DNA from 3 places in the Bacillus songklensis genome. Region 3 is predicted to be linked to each of the others. Evidence: riboswitches for the same ligand, from Rfam matches in the RefSeq annotation. Region 3 holds a riboswitch; each other region holds the start of a gene.
What was found. A riboswitch is a leader RNA that binds a small molecule or an ion and turns the genes downstream of it on or off. The one in region 3 is predicted to bind lysine.
Positions count from the first base shown of each region.

Region 1: it holds a riboswitch for lysine, as region 3 does, so the genes downstream of both, ACFOU2_RS06325 (aspartate kinase) here and ACFOU2_RS22720 (amino acid permease) in region 3, are expected to answer to the same signal.
Region 2: it holds a riboswitch for lysine, as region 3 does, so the genes downstream of both, ACFOU2_RS14290 (amino acid permease) here and ACFOU2_RS22720 (amino acid permease) in region 3, are expected to answer to the same signal.

Region 1 covers NZ_JBHRZT010000020.1:651,250-654,454, reverse strand. The annotation lists gene uvrC (excinuclease ABC subunit UvrC) at 1-967, shown strand, start outside; lysine riboswitch at 1,039-1,218, shown strand; gene ACFOU2_RS06325 (aspartate kinase) at 1,424-2,656, shown strand; gene dapA (4-hydroxy-tetrahydrodipicolinate synthase) at 2,705-3,205, shown strand, end outside.
Region 2 covers NZ_JBHRZT010000052.1:606,226-609,430, reverse strand. The annotation lists gene ACFOU2_RS14300 (DMT family transporter) at 1-237, opposite strand, end outside; gene ACFOU2_RS14295 (hypothetical protein) at 770-976, shown strand; lysine riboswitch at 1,187-1,378, shown strand; gene ACFOU2_RS14290 (amino acid permease) at 1,487-2,950, shown strand.
Region 3 covers NZ_JBHRZT010000072.1:735,736-738,940, forward strand. The annotation lists gene ACFOU2_RS22720 (amino acid permease) at 1-1,213, opposite strand, end outside; lysine riboswitch at 1,346-1,523, opposite strand; gene ACFOU2_RS22725 (sporulation protein) at 2,134-3,084, opposite strand.

The DNA of each region.
Region 1 (3,205 bases), on a different contig from region 3:
GATTGAACGTGATGTGTCTATGTTTCCGTTTTATAATGAGCCGGAAGAGGACTTTTTAACGTTTATTGGTCAGTTTTACAACCAAAATAATCATTTTAAGCCAAAAGAGATTTTATTGCCATATACGATTGACGCTTCGCTTGTCGAGCAATTGTTAGAGGTCAATGTTCACCATCCGAAGCGCGGAAAGAAAAAAGAGCTAGTAGAGTTAGCATGTAAAAACGCTAAAATTGCTCTTCAAGAAAAATTCTTTTTGATTGAACGGGATGAAGAAAGAACGATTAAGGCGGTAGAAAGCTTGGGTGAACAGCTTGGTATTGCGGCTCCTCTGCGTATTGAAGCATTTGATAACTCCAATATTCAAGGAACCGATCCGGTCTCCGCCATGATTGTGTTCATCGATGGCAAACCGGCCAAAAAGGAGTACCGTAAATATAAAATTAGGTCAGTAGAGGGACCGGATGATTATGAATCCATGCGCGAAGTGGTTCGAAGAAGATACAGCCGTGTTCTAAAAGACAATTTACCTCTTCCGGATCTAATTATTGTGGACGGCGGGAAAGGACATTTAGCTGCTGTTGAGGACGTATTGGAAAATGAATTGGGCTTGTTCATTCCGACCGCAGGACTTGTGAAAGATGAGAAGCACCGTACTTCTAATTTGATCATGGGACAACCAGCGGAAATTATCACATTGGAGCGAAACAGCCAGGAGTTTTATTTGTTGCAGCGCATTCAAGATGAGGTGCACCGATTTGCGATTACGTTCCATCGCCAAGTTCGTTCTAAATCTGCGTTCCAGTCTGTCCTCGATAACATTCCAGGCGTGGGGGAAAAACGAAAAAAAGCGCTGCTCAAACATTTTGGCTCTGTTAAACGTTTGAAAGAAGCTACGATAGAAGAGATACAAGAAGCCGATATTCCGAGAAATGTGGCAGAAGCTATTTTTGAGAAATTGCAAAGTTAGGGTTGTCAGAGCCCAAAAAGTTTGTTATGATGTAAATAATTTCATATTGATTTAACACTTCATTACGTTGAAGTGAAGATAGAGGTGCGAATTTTAAGAGTAAATCATGGGAGGAGAGTGAGCTCCGGTGAACATGATGGAAAGGAAAATTCGCCGAAGCAAAGGCAGCCTCATTGCTGCTTTTGCTGGTTTTGCATTGAAGAAATGTAGGACTGTCAAGGTAAATGAAACCTTGGAGAGCTATCTCACGTTGCGGAACTTAATTTTACTATTTGTTCATATTAAGCAATGGGATAGTTTTCTATCTCATTGCTTTTTTGTTTTTTAAAGAGGATGTAAACGGGTTCCTAAAACAGCTTTATTTTCAAAATTGGTCTCAACCAATACTTTTTACCTTGAGAAAACCTATCATTTGAAAAGCCTATATGAAAAATGAATAGTAAAGGATGGTCCAGTATGGCATTAATTGTTCAAAAATTTGGCGGTACATCAGTCGGTTCTGTTGAGCGCATTCAAAATGTAGCCAATCGCGTCATTGCGGAAATACAGCAAGGAAATCAAGTGGTGGTAGTCGTTTCGGCGATGGGAAAAACAACGGATGAACTTGTTTCCCTCGCAAAGCAGATATCCGTGAGTCCTAGCAAGAGAGAAATGGATATGCTGATGGCAACAGGAGAGCAAATGACGATTTCCTTGCTATGTATGGCATTAAAGGAAAAAGGATATGAGGCCGTATCCCTTACAGGCTGGCAAGCAGGAATCCAGACAGAAGCGATACACGGTAATGCAAGAATCGAACATATTCAAACAGAGCGTGTCCAAGGTTTGTTGAACGAAGGTCGAATCGTAGTAGTGGCAGGATTTCAGGGAATCACAGCAGATAAAGAGATTACCACATTGGGACGGGGAGGGTCCGATACAACAGCTGTGGCATTAGCCGCCGCTTTACAAGCCGATAAATGCGATATTTACACAGATGTAACAGGTGTATTTACGACAGATCCCCGTTATGTCAAAACAGCAAGAAAGTTACAATCTATTTCTTATGATGAGATGTTAGAATTAGCGAACCTAGGGGCGGGAGTTTTGCATCCCCGTGCTGTTGAACTTGCAAAAAACTATCATGTTTCGCTTGAAGTGCGTTCAAGCATGGAATTGGAGCGAGGAACAATCGTGGAGGAGGAAGCATCAATGGAGCAAAATTTAATTGTAAGAGGGATTGCATTTGAAGATAACGTATCGCGCGTGACAGTAGTGGGAATGGAAGATCAACTACATACACTACCCACTATCTTTACTACATTGGCCAAGCATCAAATTAATGTGGACATTATTATTCAAAGCATCATATCATCCGGTGAACCTTCCATCTCATTCTCTGTCAAGACGGACGATTTACAGAAAACAGTAGATGTACTTTCACAATATGCAGACACATTAGGGTATGAACGCATTGAGCACGAAAGCGGGTTAGCCAAAGTATCGATTGTCGGTTCAGGAATGGTTTCTAATCCAGGCGTGGCCGCAGACATGTTTGAAGTATTGGCAGGAGAAAAAGTTGAAGTGAAAATGGTCAGCACATCCGAGATTAAAATTTCAACAGTGGTGAATCAAGCAGAGATGGTGCGGGCAGTAGAAGTGCTTCACCAAGCTTTCCAATTGGATGCAGAAATGGCAGGCGCAAAATAATAAGATCATCTCGTCAAAAGACGGGGATTGTTATGAAGGAGTGGAAATATGATTAATTTTGGAAAAGTGTCAACTGCTATGGTTACACCTTTTGACCATAAAGGAAATATCGATTTTCCTAAAACAACCAAGCTTGTCAATTATTTAATTGAAAACGGCACCGATTCATTGGTGATTGCAGGAACAACCGGTGAATCTCCTACTTTATCAACAGAAGAAAAATTAGCTTTATTTCGCCATGTTGCAGAAGTTGTAGACGGACGAGTACCTGTTATTGCGGGTACGGGAAGCAATAACACATATGCCTCCATCGAATTGACAAAAAAAGCGGAAGAAACCGGTGTGGATGCCATTATGCTGGTGGCACCATACTATAATAAGCCAAACCAGGAAGGACTTTATCAACACTTTAAAACGATTGCCGAAAGCACATCCCTGCCTGTCATGCTTTATAACGTTCCGGGGCGTGCTGTCACAAATATTGCTGCCGAGACGGTTATAAAGCTATCTAAACTTCCAAATGTTGTAGCCGTTAAAGAAGCAAGCGGT
Region 2 (3,205 bases), on a different contig from region 3:
CCCGACTACATTGAATAAGCCGACAAAGGTAATAAAACCCAATTCCTTTAATTGAAGCTTGCGGGAAGCCTTCATGATTTTTAACATGAGCAAAACCGATAATCCCGCAATTAAGATACGAAAAGAGGTCATCGTCAAAGGTGCGAAATGAGAGACCAATACCTTTGTCGCCGAAACGTTGAATCCCCAAAACAACATGATCATAACTAACGCACCATATACTTTATACTTTTGCATAACGCTGTCCCACCCTGTTAGATTTAACCAATGACTTTATTTTACTACATCATTTGTATTGAAATCTAGAATTACTAAGACCGAAGTATCTAAATCCACATAAATAATGTAGCATGGACAAAAGCGGTCCATGCTACATTATTTACGCATAAGGCTTCGCCCATTTCCCTTACGGGCCCTTGCCGAAGCCTTATATGAGAACCTTTTTCGCTTATTCAAGATGAAAAAACGGAAAAGCGCGAGATGTAGATAAACACATGAATTATTTCCCCGAAAATTGTCGTGTATTTATCAACCGCTTGTATGGGAACCTTAAATTGTCCCCAATTATAGTAAAATGATAATGAACGGGGGTCTTCGAGGGAGGTAACGATGTGGAAACTATAGATAAGGCTTATACAACAAAAGAGGTTAGCACGACGTTAGGAATTGGAGGCTCAGCGTTAAGAAAATGGTGTTTATCCCCTGAAAAGAACGGGTACCATTTCACCAGGAACGACCAAAATCACGGTTATCCCTTGAGAAGGACTTGGTGGTTTTGAAGCTTTTCCAAACGATGGTTCAGACGAATGACTTTTCAATAGAGAACGCCGGGATGGTGATTGCATCAAAGTTTAAAGAGAGTGCGTTCTCAAACGGGACGGGTAGCGTTCCTTCCCGAAAAGAAAGGATTCGTTCACACGTTCATATTGGCAAAAATAAAAAAGACCCTGACCGATACTTTGATCGATCAGGGTAAGACGCGGGTTTTCATATCCGCCCCCATCTTAAAAGGTTATACGAAATCGCAGGAGAATCATGTGATCTGTTATGATCATATAAAATTTATAAGATGGACTCCAATCGTTTGTCAGGTTTCTTAACATCCTTTTTATATATTGATATTTTCATTGGTTCGTTCTATAATGAACTCTGTGTCAAAAAATGAATAGCAAACCCTCATCCTAATCGATGAGGTAGAGGTCGCGATTTTTAATAGTAAAGTGAATGAGGTGCAGAGAACACCCATGAGGTCACTTGAAAGGAAAAATCGCCGAAGCTTGTTCTTTTTCTCTGAACGGACAGGCTGGGGCTGTTCCCGAACAGGGACAGAACTGTCACATTTGCCCTAACCGGGTCAATGTGAAGAGCTATCTTCATGGAAGGTTTGATGCAGTTTGAATAAAGAATGCCGTCGAAATCCTTTCGAGGCTTTTTTTATTGCTCTCGCTCCTTCCGATTATCATCAAGAAAAGGGGTTTTCTTATTTATGAGTCAACATGCCGGAACACAAGAAAAGCAACAACTGCACCGCGGCTTGCAGGCCCGTCATTTAACGATGATTTCCCTTGGCGGCGCCATTGGAACAGGCTTGTTTTTAGCGAGCGGAGCAGCAATCCATACAGCCGGTCCAGGCGGAGCGCTTCTTGCTTATACCATCATTGGAATTATGGTTTATTTTCTGATGACAAGTCTTGGTGAGATGGCAGCTTATATGCCGGAAGCCGGTTCTTTCAGTACGTATGCAACGAAGTTTGTAGACCCTGCATTCGGTTTTGCACTTGGCTGGAACTATTGGTATAACTGGGCGATCACGATTGCCGCAGAGTTGGTTGCCGGTGCCCTTATCATTAAATTCTGGTTTCCGGATAGCTCCTCTCTTCTTTGGAGCGCCTTGTTTTTAGTGATTATGTTTGGTTTAAACTATTTATCCGTCAAAGGTTTTGGTGAAGCGGAATATTGGTTTTCACTCATTAAAGTGGTAACCGTTATTGTCTTTTTAGTTACGGGTATTTTCATGATTTTCGGTATTTTCGCCGGTGAACCTACCGGATTTAAAAATTTTACCATTGCAGATGGTCCGTTCCACGGCGGATTCTTTACGATGCTGGGCATTTTCATGGCTGCCGGCTTCTCCTTCCAGGGAACGGAATTGCTTGGGGTCGCTGCCGGTGAGAGTGAAGACCCTGCCCGCAACGTTCCACGTTCTGTAAGACAAGTATTCTGGCGTATTTTATTATTCTACGTTTTAGCTATTTTTGTGATCGGAATGCTCATCCCATTTACAACAGAAACCCTGGCAAGTGATGATGTACGTGTAAGTCCATTTACCCTCATCTTTGAACGTGCCGGCTTTGCCTTTGCCGCTTCAGCAATCAATGCCGTTATTTTAACGGCTGTGTTATCGGCCGGTAACTCCGGTATGTACGCTTCAACGCGTATGCTTTGGAACCTTGCCAAAGAAGGAAAAGCACCAAAGTTTTTAGCGAAAGTCAATAAACGCGGGGTTCCTGTCAACGCCCTTATTGTTACTGCCCTGGTTGGCGTTTTGGCATTCTTTGCTTCTCTCTTTGGGGACGGTGCCGTTTATACATGGCTATTAAATGCATCCGGGATGTGCGGTTTTATTGCATGGTTAGGAATTGCCATCAGTCACTATCGTTTCCGCAGAGCTTTTGTGGCTCAAGGACATGACTTAAAGAAACTTCCGTACCGTGCCAAATGGTTCCCGTTCGGCCCTATTTTCGCTTTTGTTTTATGTACTTTCGTTATTTTAGGGCAAAATTATTCGGCTTTCCTTGGTGAACAAATTGATTGGTATAGTGTCGCGGTTTCTTATATTGGTTTGCCCTTATTTATTGTTGTATGGCTTGGATATAAGTTCACTAAGAAAACCAAAATGATTCCATTAGAACAATGCGATATTAGCGGAGTGAATACTCGAATAAAATAATACATGTAAGATAAATTTCGACAAGCTTGAAATAAATCGAGCTTTTTCACCAAAAACACCTATGAACCATTTCATGTGGTTTATAGGTGTTTTTTCATATAATGAAACTTCCATTTTTACCCTATCTTCTTTACTCTGTATTAAAATACATTCTTATACAATATCAAAAATTTCCTCAAAGCAGGACTTCCCCCTTCAAATAAGGGATTTATCTGTAATATAACAAGCTGTCGATGAATGTAGAATATTCAGACA
Region 3 (3,205 bases):
CTGTAATGACTAACTTTAACTGAAATAGAGATGAAATGAAGTAAGGGACTAAATATGATAATGTTGCAATGTAAATAACAAAATCAAATGCCGCAGAAATAGAATTTGAGATTGTTGAAAAAATAAATAACTGTCCAAGGCTGTTTGTTACGATTAGCGAAAATTTAGGAATCCCATTTTTATCTTCTTTTAAGAAAGCCGGAATGAACAAACCTTGCTTCGCAGCTTGATATGGAACCTCAGAACTTAACATCACCCAACCGATTGTAGAGCCGAATAAACTCACTAATCCTACCGCTGCCAAAATTTTGCCTCCGATAGGCCCCAGCACGGTTTGGATGGCATCGATTAACGGTTTATCAGAATGAATAAGTGCTTCTTGACTTAACATCCCCATCGTCAGCGTACTGATCCCAACATAAATGGCAATGGCAATAAACAATCCAAGAATCGTTGCACGCTTTACATCTATCTGTTTTTTTGCTCTAGATGCAAAAACAACTGCCGATTCTACACCAATAAATGCCCAAAGCGTTGTGATTGCAGCATTGTTAATCTGACCGAGCAAACCAGCTGTATGGCCTGCATCATCTACTCTAGGTGCGACAAATGGAAGCATGTTTGCTTTTTGGAATGCGAATAAACCTACCAAAATAAATAAAAAGAAACCTAGCACTTTAGCAGCCGTCGCCAGGAAGTTTAATTTCCCTGCATTCTCTAACCCTCTTAATATAATAAAATGTGTTCCCCATAAAAGAATGGTGCAAACGATGAATGTCAAAGCATTTCCCACTTTTAATGTAAAGGAACCAATTGTAAACAGCTCTGCCTGATTTGTAAGTGCCGGAAAAAATGTAGATAAATATCCGGCAAAAGTTGTAATAATGGCAATGTTACCTGCTAAATTTCCAATCCAGTAACCCCATGAAGACATAAAACCGGATAATGTAGATGCTTTTGAACCGGGTTTAAACAATTCTTTCGCATATATTTGGGGTCCACCAGATAACTCTGGTTTTCTTATAGCCAAATTACCAAATACTAACGCAGTCATAAGGACTCCAAATCCGGTTAAAATCCATGCCCCCATCACACCGGCCGGACTTGCAGCTTCAGATAAAGAACGGGGCAGCATAAAAATTCCAGATCCAACCATATTCCCTACTACAAGGGCCGTTAAAATCCATAAGCCCAGTTTATTATTTTTACCCACAACTTGATTCTCCTCTCGCTTTTCCTTCTTGCTCAAAATTACAAACTATCTATATTGCCATCGCATTAATGGTTAAATGAGCATAAAAAAAGCACACCTGCAGACGATGTGAAATCACTAAACCGCATCAGACAAAAAGATAGTACATCATAGCTGAAACTATGACAGTCCTGCACCTGTTCGGATACAGTCCCAGCCGACATAATCAGAGAATTATGACGCTTCGGCGATGGTTCCTTTCATTTGACCTCACGGAGTTCTCTGACTCTCCTTCAAACTACTCTTAAACACCGCGACCTCTACCTCATCTTGAGCTGATGAGGAATTTTTATTGAATCCAATAACTAGAATACGTTCGATAGACCTAAAAGTCAATAGAAATATTTTACTAAGATAAAGTATTAGAGAATCAAAAGTTCCATTATATATATATTCCACTTAATAACTCGACACATCTTCATTCAATCAAGAGGCATCACAATCGGTGATCCAGACAACTTGAATTCGCCCTCAAGGGTTCACCTAAGCGGTTGGCGCCAACCCCGCAAGGGGGGTGCCAGCCGCTTAGGTCTAGAAAATTTGGCATGGCCGTTCTTTGGTCAGGTCGAATTTTCTAAATCGATCTATATAAATCCACATTGAAAATCCGACATGGCAAAAAGCAGCCATGTCAGATTTTCACCTTTTCAGCCTCTTCAAGATGTAAAGACAAAAAAAAAACTGTAAGTAGCTTAAAAAACCAAAGCATAAGTCATTCTGCTTTATCTTATTCAGGGTCCTCCCTTTCTTGCATCTTGAATGAGCTTATAAAGGTTCTCATATAAGCGGTTGACAAGAACCCGAAAGGGAGCTTGGCGGCCGCTTATGCGTAAAGAATTTGACATGGGCGTTTTTTGATTCCAGCTCTTCTTGTTTCGGATTTATTCATCTTCCTCGTCACCGAAGAAATCAAGACCATCAAGGAATCCGCCTTCCTCTTCCCCTTCTGTGCCTCCAAAGGCCTCTTCTGCGCCCTCCACCATTTCATCCATCATCTCAGCAGCCAGCATCCCTCCGAATACACCTGCCGCAAATCCACCAATCGCTCCGCCTAAGCCGCTTTTATGGTGGCCATGATGACCATGTTCAAACTCCATTCGATGTGACTGATACAAATGGGCTTGATGAAGCGTTTCTTCCATAATATGTCTTAATTGCTCAGCAAGCCTGTCAACATCCTCTAATAAAGCATGTGAAAAGAAGATCTCCCTTTTTAATTCTACTTCTCTCCCAAATGAAGGTACGTCCAATTCTAGTAAAATACGAAGCCCGTCTTGCTCAACTGCCGCCTGAAACTCGACTTCCTGCACTTGTCCCGCCAGCAAGCCTGTCGGGAACAGCTCAAATTCTTGTTTAAAGCCATCAAAATGACCAGATCCATGCTTCTCACGGAAGCCGAGACGGGCGAATGCTTCCAATAAAGCATAAAACGGCGCTGGTGCTAAAATGCGAATGGCGTCATGATCATTGCTGTCTACCCCGCCGGCGATATCAAGGTGTGTTCTAAAATGGTAGGATACGTTTCCCGCTGAAATGGGAAGGCCTTCAGGCAGTTTGTATGTAAACGGAAAATCTTTCACTTCATTTGCTTGAATGATAAAAGGTGATACAACCGGGATAGACGTAATTTTATGAGTATAGGTTTGCCCGTTTTTCGAAATCACTTGCAGCCATAATTCTACAGCGATACTGTTCATTTCTTGTTCCACATTGCCGCCCTGAACACGAATCGTACCATGTACAATTTCGTTCATTGCATATTCAGGTTTTGACAACATTAAATCCACTTTTGCAGAGCCGACGCCCATTTTGGCCATAAATTTTTTAAACATACTTATTCCTCCAATATTCGAGCATAATGGTTCCATTCAAGTATACGATACAGATTGCCTTAACGTTTCATCTTTTTTTATATATTTAAAGAAAAAACAAGTAAGGAAAGCACCAGCATTT